3 regions of the Halioglobus japonicus genome follow, and region 1 is predicted to be linked to each of the others. Evidence: predicted binding sites of a transcription regulator. Region 1 holds the regulator's gene; each other region holds the start of a gene.

Region 1 (3,278 bases):
CAGGATAGTGGCGCACTCGTCATCGATGGCCATCTCCATTTCGTTGACCTCGTGATCGCGCTGCACAATGGTCTCGGCCTCACCCGTGTCACGAGAGACCAACGCCTCTACCGCCTCACTGAGCTGCTGCTCTACCTTGCCGCCCATTTCCAGCAAGTGATTTTTGATGGCCTCAAGTTCAGTATTGAACTTCTCGGAAATGTGCTGTTTGTAATCGTCCTGCTTAAGCATATCCTGTTCCTCGGGGCTCTAGTCTTGCGAAGGGAATACCAGAGAGAAGGTACTCCCCGACCCCAGTTTGCTATCAATATCCAATTGCGCACCATGCGCTGCGGCCACGTGTTTCACAATGGCCAGGCCGAGACCGGTACCCCCCGTCTCGGAAGAGCGACTATCGTCCACACGATAAAAGCGCTCTGTTAACCGGGCAAAATGACGGGGATCAATACCAATCCCCTGATCGACGATGTCCAGTATCAAATTCCTCTCATCCTGGCGCCAACGAGCCGTGACAGGAACACCCTCATCACTGTACTTAAAGGCGTTGAACACCAGATTAGAGACAGCGCTATACAATTCCCGATAATCGCCGGAGACCTTGCCCTGACTCTGTATATCCAATTGTAGCGGATTGTCCGGATGTGTGTTGCTCACCTCTTCCTTCAACTCCTCCAGCAATGTGGCCACGTCGACAGTCTCTCCCTTGGCCTGGCTCTCGGTGCTCTCAATACGCGACAGCCAGAGCAAATCCTTGAGCAGGTTTTCCATCCGATCTGCCTGCCCGGCCATTTGTGTCATTGCGCGCACATACTGCTGCGGAATGTTGCCAGGGTCAGCGATGAACGTTCCGAGGTAACCGCTTATCACCGTCAGTGGGGTACGCAATTCGTGCGAAACGTTGCCGACAAAGTCGCGCCGCATCTGCTCTGTGCGCACCACATTGGTTACATCCCGGACGAATAACAAGGTATCGCCCTCTGCAAACTGGGTAACCACCAGCTGCAGGTGAAACTTGATAGGCCCGCTGGTCTCAAATACCAGCGGATCGCCATAGTCGCCCTCCGTAAGATATTCGGCAAACTCAGGCTGGCGCACGATATTGGATATGGCCTGGCCAATATCGTCCGGATAGCGCAGCGTCAGCAAGCCCTGGGCAGCATCGTTACACCAGCGCAGCGCTCCCTGACTATCAATAATCACCACGCCATCGCGCATCGCGGCAAATGAATCCAGAAGATAATCCACCGTCGACTGCAGTCGCTCTTCAGTGGCAGTTGCCTTGCGCTGACCCTTGTAGACGCGGGCGACAACCTCGCCCCACACACCAAACAGGTCTGGCGGCGCCTTACTACTGTCAGCGAGCCATTCCTGGAGCCGCCACAACTGCAGCGACCAGAACAGCAGCAGACCAATTGCAGCAAGCAGCGCCCATACCAGTGGATTACCGAAGTAAAAGCCCGCCAAGGCCGCGAGTGCGATCGTGCCTATCAGCCGAAATACCGATGCCAACCACTCCATAGGTTCCGGCGTTGCCCCCTATATCCCGCGTGATGAAAAACGATAGCCCGTGCCGCGCACGGTCTGGATCAAATTACTGTGGTCGGCATCCGCGCCCTGCAACGCTTTGCGCAACCGGCGGATGTGGACATCCACGGTGCGCTCTTCCACATACACATTGGCTCCCCATACCTGGTCCAGGAGTTGGCCCCGGGTATAGGCGCGCTCCGGATGCGACATAAAAAACTGCAGCAGCTTGAATTCCGTTGGCCCCATATCGACGGCGTCGTCGCCCACGAACACCCTGCGACTTTCCCCATCCAAAATGAGGCCGTTGACCTCCATCCGGGCATTTTCCTCACCGCCCACCGTACGGCGCAGCAACGCCTTGATCCGGGCAATTAACTCACGGGGGGCAAACGGCTTGGTGATGTAATCATCGGCGCCAACATCAAGCCCCTGAATGACGTTATCCTCCGCTGTCTTGGCGGTCAGCATAATCACCGGTATCTCACGGAACGTGTCGTCGCGCTTAAGCCTGCGCAGCAGCTCCAGGCCACTGCCGCCGGGCAGCATCCAGTCGAGCAGGATAATGTCGGGGCGATGATCGACCACAGCGGCATACGCTTCCTGAATATTAGGCGCTTCCAGGCAACGAAATTCAGCGATCTCGAGCGCCATGCGCAGCATATCGCGGATCGCAAATTCATCATCGACAACCAGAACAGTACGTTCGCCAATCACAGCCCATTTCCTTCATTCACCTGAATGCAGGTATTAGATGATGAAATTATGACAACAAAATGACAATCGGCCAAAGAATTACAAACAGGACCATAAAATCGCCCGGTGGCCCCGCTTTTGGCTAAACAGGGCACCGGGTGTCGAATTAACGCAGGCTTGCGTTAATGTTCTTGAGCATCTGGTTGCCGGGGCAAAGATCCTCGGCATCCAGGGTGTTGAGAGGACGTCTGGAGGTCTCCAGAACGTCGTGCAGGTCGCGGGAATCCTTGTCCATATAGATCAGCCCCGTCAGGATATCGCCGGCAGTGCGGTGCTTCTCCATATTCATCAGGGCGGAAGTACGGTCAAAGGGATCCAGGTCTTCGCTCATCTTGTAAAGATGAATGGAAGAGCCATCGTGCAGAGTCACCTCATGACTGGAGCCGGGCGCGTAGTCGGTGGTGATTTCCTTCTGCATAGGCACAAAGTCGACCGTGCCTGTAGCCTCTGCGTGTTCGCGCACAAACTCGTAGCTTTTGGTCGAGCCGGCGTTGTTGTTGAACGTCACACAGGGAGATACCACGTCAATCAGCGCAAAACCGCGATGACTGATCGCTGCCTTGATTAGCGGCACCAGCTGCTCCTTGTCCCCAGAGAAGCTGCGAGCGACGAAAGTCGCGCCCATTTGCAGCGCGGTGGAACACAGGTCGATCGCACTGAATACGTTGGCATCGCCCTTCTTGCTGACGGAACCCTCGTCCGCGGTGGCAGAATCCTGGCCTTTTGTCAGACCGTAGCAACCGTTGTTCATGACGATATACACCATATTCAGGTTGCGGCGCGCGACATGGGCGAACTGCCCCATGCCAATGGAGGCGGTATCACCGTCACCGGACACACCCAGGTAGATCAGGTCGCGGTTAGCCATAGCGGCACCGGTAACCACGGACGGCATGCGCCCGTGCACCGAATTGAAGCCGTGGGACTTACCCAGGAAGTACGTGGGCGACTTGGACGAGCAGCCAATACCGGACATCTTGGCAATCTTGTGCGGTTCT
Region 2 (3,278 bases), 2.0 Mb from region 1:
GCAGGCCGATCACGGCCGATACGGGCAGCGCATTGGCGAACTTACTGCCCAGTCCCAGATCCAGATCAAGGCCAACATGTTTCAGGCCCTTGAGCAGGGTGACCATGGAGATCATGAAGCCGACCATCCACATGTAGATGGGGATGTACTTCTTGGCGCGGTTAAAGGGGTCGTCGGTATCCAGAATGAGCCACTTCACACTCATGAACAGGCCGAAGGAAATCGTGCCTGCGAGCACAGGTGATACCACCCAGGAAGCCACAATGCTGCCGACCTTGTCCCAGTGAACAGATTCGGCCGAAATACCCACCGCTGCAAAGCCCACGATGGCGCCGACGATGGAGTGGGTGGTGGACACTGGCCAGCCCTTCATACTCGCGACCAGCAGCCAGGTACCTGCAGCTAATAGCGCGGACATCATCCCGTAGACCATTAGCTGCGGGTCATCCGCCATTACGTCGGCATCAATAATGCCCTTACGTATCGTCGAGGTGACCTCGCCACCCGCCAAATAGGCCCCGAGGAACTCGAAAATCATGGCGATAAAGATCGCCTGCTTAATCGTGAGGGCGCGTGAGCCGACAGAGGTGCCCATGGCATTGGCCACGTCATTGGCACCGATTCCCCAGGCCATGAAGAAGCCAAACATGCAGGCCATGATCAGAAAGACCGTGCCGTACTCTGCGATAATTTCCATTGCGTATTACCTGAATTATTGTTTGCTGTAGATTATTTGGCGAGCAGGATCTGCAGTCGGTCGCCGACCTTTTCGGAGGCGTCGGCGAGCTCTCCCAACAGGGCCATGGCGCGATAGTAAAACATCACGTCTACCGGCGGCAGATCGGGTTCCATTTTGAATAGCTTGCGGCGCAGGGAGAACTGCTGCTTGTCGGTGCGGCGTTCCAGCTTGTCGAGCTCCTTGAGCATGGCTTCCACGCGCTTCACCTCGCGACCGGTGAAACCCACCTCCAGCAACTCGTCCAGTTCCTGGATGGCCTTGAGCGCCTGCTGACAGCAGGCCACACTGGTGTTGGTGAGCTCCAGTACCGCCGGGAACAATTTCTCCGGAAAGCGCAGGTCGCGGCCCATCACGGTGCTGGCGAAGTCTTTGGCGGTATTGGCCACTTGATCCTGAATGCTGACCAGCTGTAGCAAATCTGAGCGTGGCACCGGCAGAAACAGGCTCTTGGGCAAGTGACGGCGCACGTCGCTTTTGAGCTTGTCAGCGGTCTTCTCGTCGTCGGCAATGGCCTTGTGAATTTCCTTGGCCCGGTCCCAGTCCTGATCGGCGGTCGCTGCGAGCAGCTCGGGCAGATGTTCGGCCGCTTCAGTAGCCACCTGCATGTGTTGTTGAATGGGACCGATCGGGGAACGCCCGAACAGATTGCCAAGAGGGCTGCCGTTGGCCATAGAGAGACTCCAAAGTATGGGGTGTCTAACTTTCGCGCAGTATATGCACAACAGTGCCGAATGTCATAAAAAGTTCTTATCGCTGTAACATTTCATTTCTCCCGGTGCGAGATACCTCTCGAAAGCCGGCCCCTGTGCTAGCATAGCCGGCAACGCGACAACGCATCCCGGCGCGCTGGATTTCCCGCCGGGCGCTGCGCAGAGAAAAGGACATAATGCCCATGGACAACGGTGGCCTCTTCGCCGAACAGCGCTTGAATCTTACCTCGCTGGCTCAGGATTTACACCGCGAGGGGCGCCTTGGCGACGCCGAGCTTAAGCGGGTTGCGGGCAATGCCCTGGTCAAGGTGCACCCCCTGATCTACCTGGCCGATCAGAAGCTGCAGGATGCGACAAATCCGGGGCGGGTAATGGATATGGATGCGCTGCTTGGCTGGCTGTCACAGCGTACCGATCAGGCGGTGTACGATATCGACCCGCTCAAGATTAACGTCTCCGCCATCGCCGAGGTGATGTCGCAGGCGTTTGCTGAGCGTCATCGGATTTTGGCGGTGGAAGTCAATGACAATGAAGTGGTCATTGCCTCTGCCGAGCCCTGGATACGCGCCTGGGAAAGTAACCTCGAGCATGTTCTGCGCAAGCCCATTCGCCGGGTGCTGGCTGACCCCCGGGCGATTGCCCGCCACACGGTCGAGTTTTACAACATGGCCGGTTCTGTGCGCAGTGCCAAGGCCAGCGACCGCTCCGACAATCGCACCAATACCACCAATCTGGAGCAAATGCTCGAACTGGGTTCCATGAAGGAGCCCGACGCCAACGACCAGCACATTGTCAATGTGGTCGACTGGTTGCTTCAATACGCCTTTGAGCAACGCGCCAGCGACATTCATATCGAGCCCCGGCGCGAGCAGGGCGATGTCAGGTTTCGCATCGACGGCGTGCTACACAGTGTGTATGAGCTTCCGCACCAGGTGTGCGCTGCGGTTACCAGTCGCATCAAAATCCTGGGCCGTATGGATGTGGCCGAAAAACGCCGGCCACAGGATGGGCGCCTGAAAACCCGCTCACCTGAAGGCAGTGAAGTCGAGCTGCGTCTGGCGACATTGCCAACCGCCTTCGGTGAAAAGCTGGTGATGCGGATTTTCGATCCCGAGGTGCTGCAAAAAAGCTTCGAGCAATTGGGCCTGGCTGAAGACGACCTGGCGCGCTGGCACCAGATGACTGACGGCGGCAATGGCATAGTGTTGGTTACGGGGCCGACGGGTTCAGGGAAGACCACCACGCTCTACTCCACGTTGCGGCAGCTGGCGACCAGCGAAGTGAATGTCTGCACCATCGAGGATCCCATCGAAATGGTGGAGGACGCGTTTAACCAGATGCAGGTTAATCACGGTATCGACCTGGATTTCTCCTCCGGCGTGCGCGCGCTGATGCGCCAGGACCCTGACATTATCATGGTGGGCGAGATCCGCGATCTGGAAACGGCCAATATGGCCGTGCAGGCAGCGCTCACCGGCCATCTCGTACTTTCGACCCTGCATACCAATGATTCGCCCAGCTCTGTCTCCCGACTGCTTGAGCTCGGTGTCCCCGCCTATCTGGTTAAGGCTACCGTGCGGGGCATCATGTCGCAGCGGCTGGTGCGTATTCTGTGCTCCGCCTGTAAGACCATGGAATCGGTGGATCTGGATGCCTGGCAACAGCTGACCACTCCCTGGAAGATTACCCCGCCACGCCAGGTGGCCCGGCCGGTGGGTTGCAAGGCCTGCCGCAACACTGGTTACACCGGCCGCAAGGGCATTTACGAGGTGTTGGTCAACAGCCCCCGGGTGCAGGAACAGATTCACTCCCAGCTGGAGACCAGCGCC
Region 3 (3,278 bases), 500 kb from region 1:
GACGATCGCGATACTTACCCGTGGAATCAATGACCATGTCCACGCCGAAGATATCCCAGGGCATCTCCGCCGGGCGATCAATTTCCATTAGCCGCGCCCGGAAACGATGATTGACCAGAAAGTTGCCCTCGAGTCTATGCTGCTCGGGGTCAGACCCCTCTGAGCACAAGAGGTAGTGCAGAATTTCCGGTTTGCCGATATCGGCGATAGCCACCACCTCAAGATCGTCACTGGCAGCAGCCAGCTGATAGATCTGGCGGCCGGTCTGGCCGAACCCCATAATGCCCACTCGGATGGGCCTACGCTGTGTCATGTGTTTTCTCCTGATCTCTGTGTGTCTGTCGACATGGCCTCGCGCGCCAGTCTTTCAATTTCATCCCAGTCGCCGCCGGCCACCAGACTCGAAGCGACCATCCACGACCCACCGCAACACACCACATTGGGCAGGGCCAGAAAGTCGCGAAAGTTCTCGGGGCTAAGCCCCCCGGTGGGACAGAACCTGGCCTCAGGGAAAGGCCCGCCCAGGGCTTTCAACATGCCCAACCCCCCGAGCGTGACTGCGGGAAATAGTTTGAATAACTCAAAACCATAGGCCTGGGCCTGCAGGATCTCAGAGGCACTTGCGACACCAGGTACAAAGTCCAGCGGCGCCTCAGCAGCGGCCTGCAACAGCGCCGGGGTCGCCCCGGGGCTGAGCGCCAGCGTCACCCCGGCATCGACCACCCTGGCGACGTCAGCAGGTGTATTCACGGTTCCGGCGGCGACCAACAATTCGGGAACTTCACGCTGCACCGCGGCGATAGCGTCCAGCGCCGTCGGCGTGCGCAGGGTGATTTCTATGGCAGTCATGCCACCTCGCTGCAACGCGCGGGCCAGATTGATCGTTGCGCTGATATCACCTGCCGTTACCACCGGCAAAACCCGGCTTGCGGCCAGTGTCTGTTCTAACATGAGCTTACTCGCGTGTAATTTTATTACATTTAATGAACTTTAGTTCCATTTTTGGCATCATTCAAGCTATTATGAGTATATTAATGTATTTTTATTACATATTTATGGATTGTACGGAGTACGCCCATGACACTACTGGCCGATCTCGCCGACCCCAGGGTTAAACGCAGCAAATCTGCGCACAAGCTGGCCGCCTGCGTGACTGGAGACCCGCAGGCGGTGGTTTCCATGAGCACCGCCACCCTGGCCACCCTCGCCGGCGTCAGCGAACCGACGGTAAACCGCTTCTGCACTGGCCTGGGATATAAGGGCTTTCCGGATTTTAAACTGGCACTGGCGGGCGAGCTCGCCCGACGCCAGCCCCGCATCACCCAAGACATCGACACCGACGACTCAGCCGGCCAGGTCGTGGCAAAGGTGTTTGAGCACACCCAGGCCAGCCTCAACAGTGCGCAGCAACATCTGCAGCTGGAGTCACTGCATCGAGCTGTTGACGCCCTGGCCAGCGCCCGCTCGATCGCCCTGTGCGGACTGGGAGCTTCGGCCTCAGTGGCCCTGGATGCGCAACACAAATTACTGCGTTTCCCAGTGCCCGTATCGGCCCATACGGACATCATCAATCAACGCATGCTGGCCACAGGCCTGACCCGCGACGACTGCCTGGTGTGCATTTCCTACACCGGCCGCACCACGGCGATGGTGGAGCTGGCACAATTGGCCGCTGGCACTGGTGCCCGCGTACTAGCCCTGACCGCCCCAGGCTCACCACTGGCCAACACCTGCGATCTGGTCCTGGGCGTGGAGAGTGGTGAGGACACCGACCTCTACACCCCCATGAGCTCTCGTATTGCCCAGCTGGTCATCATCGACGTGCTGGCAACCTGCCTGGCCCTGCGCCTGGGTGATTCATTCGGCGAGCACCTGGCAGCCGTAAAGAACAATCTCAGCGATACGCGTAACCAGCCCGAATAACACCAGCTCTCGCTTGTGGCAGCGATGCGGACTAATATCTGGGGATAGGCCAACACAAAAGGATTCATCCCTTGAAAAAACTGCTCGCCGGAGTTCTGGTATTCGTCGGCTTACTCGCGATCGCCTGGGTCAGTCTGCTCATGAGTGGCAACATTGCCAATTACAGTGTTTCCATGATTCTTAATGTTGCCACCGGCCGCCCCGGGGCAAGTATTGATGAGCAATCCGCGCAGCAACACTACACGCTGCCTGACGGCTTCTCGGTACAGATCTTCGCCAACGATTTACCCAAGGCGCGCTTCCTGCGCTTCACCCAGGCCGGCGATCTATTGGTCAGCCGTCCTCACGCCGGCGACATTGTGCTCCTCGAACCCGACCGCGATGGCGACGGCTACAGCGACGCCCGGCGCACCGTCATCAGCGAGCTGGATCGCCCCCAGGGCATGGACTTTGACGGTGAATGGCTCTATATCGCTGAGCGCGAGCGCATTGGTCGTATCCGCTTCGACCACAACGCCGGCGCGACAGTGGACCACTACGAAGACGTTGTCACCGGCCTCACCGGCGACGGTAACCACTGGAGCAAAACCATTCGCTTCGGGCCGGATGGCATGCTGTACCTGGCCCAGGGCTCAACCTGCAACATCTGCGTAGAGTCCGACCCGCGCAGAGCGACTATCATGCGCTTCAGGGCCGATGGCAGTGACGGCGAAATATTTGCCACTGGCCTGCGCAACAGTGTCGGGTTCGATTGGTCGCCTGTTGACGGCGCGCTGTACGCCACCGACAACGGCCGGGACATGCTCGGCGACAACTTTCCTCCCTGTGAACTCAACCGGGTGGAGTTAGGCAATTTTTACGGCTGGCCGTACTTCAACGGCAACAACGTTCCGGACAAGGACATGGGCCCCGATCCCCTCGCCCAGCAGCGACTTCCTGTCGCCCCCGTGCACGGCTTTCGTGCCCACAATGCCCCCCTGGGTATCAGCTTTGTGGACGGCAGCGACTGGCCCGGAGACTTCGACCTCGTGGCCCTGGTCGCACTCCACGGGTCCTGGAACCGCAGCGAGCCCGATGGCTATGAAGTGGTATCCCTGCACTTCAGCGACAATGGTATCGAGGAACGAACCTTTCTCGGCGGCTTCAATCAGGACGGCAATATACTGGGACGCCCGGTCGACGTTATTCAGGGCCCGGACGGTGCTATTTATATCTCTGACGATTACGCCGGTGCCATATACCGCGTCTCTACAGATACACCAGCCCAGCGGCCAAATGCCCTCGACGCGCTCAATACTGCCGCAGACACGACCACACCCGACTGGGTAGCGCAGAGCGATGTACAGGCACTGGCT

The links. The regulator PhoB, encoded in region 1, activates phosphate uptake and scavenging genes when phosphate is short. The targets are predictions, from matches to a motif close to TGTCATAAANNTGTAACA.
Region 2: a site for PhoB is predicted at 1,472-1,489, ahead of BST95_RS02490 (TIGR00153 family protein). Genes of this name have one in related genera too.
Region 3: a site for PhoB is predicted at 1,044-1,061, ahead of hexR (transcriptional regulator HexR). Genes of this name have one in related genera too.

The regions. Positions count from the first base shown of each region.
Region 1 is NZ_CP019450.1:2,486,697-2,489,974, reverse strand. Features, by position in the region: gene phoU (phosphate signaling complex protein PhoU) at 1-231, opposite strand, end outside; gene phoR (phosphate regulon sensor histidine kinase PhoR) at 250-1,518, opposite strand; gene phoB (phosphate regulon transcriptional regulator PhoB) at 1,537-2,238, opposite strand; gene BST95_RS11780 (2-oxoacid:ferredoxin oxidoreductase subunit beta) at 2,387-3,278, opposite strand, start outside.
Region 2 is NZ_CP019450.1:522,292-525,569, reverse strand. Features, by position in the region: gene BST95_RS02495 (inorganic phosphate transporter) at 1-697, opposite strand, end outside; gene BST95_RS02490 (TIGR00153 family protein) at 730-1,410, opposite strand; gene tfpB (type IV pilus assembly ATPase TfpB) at 1,632-3,278, shown strand, end outside.
Region 3 is NZ_CP019450.1:1,984,096-1,987,373, reverse strand. Features, by position in the region: gene BST95_RS09345 (type I glyceraldehyde-3-phosphate dehydrogenase) at 1-313, opposite strand, end outside; gene eda (bifunctional 4-hydroxy-2-oxoglutarate aldolase/2-dehydro-3-deoxy-phosphogluconate aldolase) at 310-951, opposite strand; gene hexR (transcriptional regulator HexR) at 1,078-1,923, shown strand; gene BST95_RS09330 (PQQ-dependent sugar dehydrogenase) at 1,995-3,278, shown strand, end outside.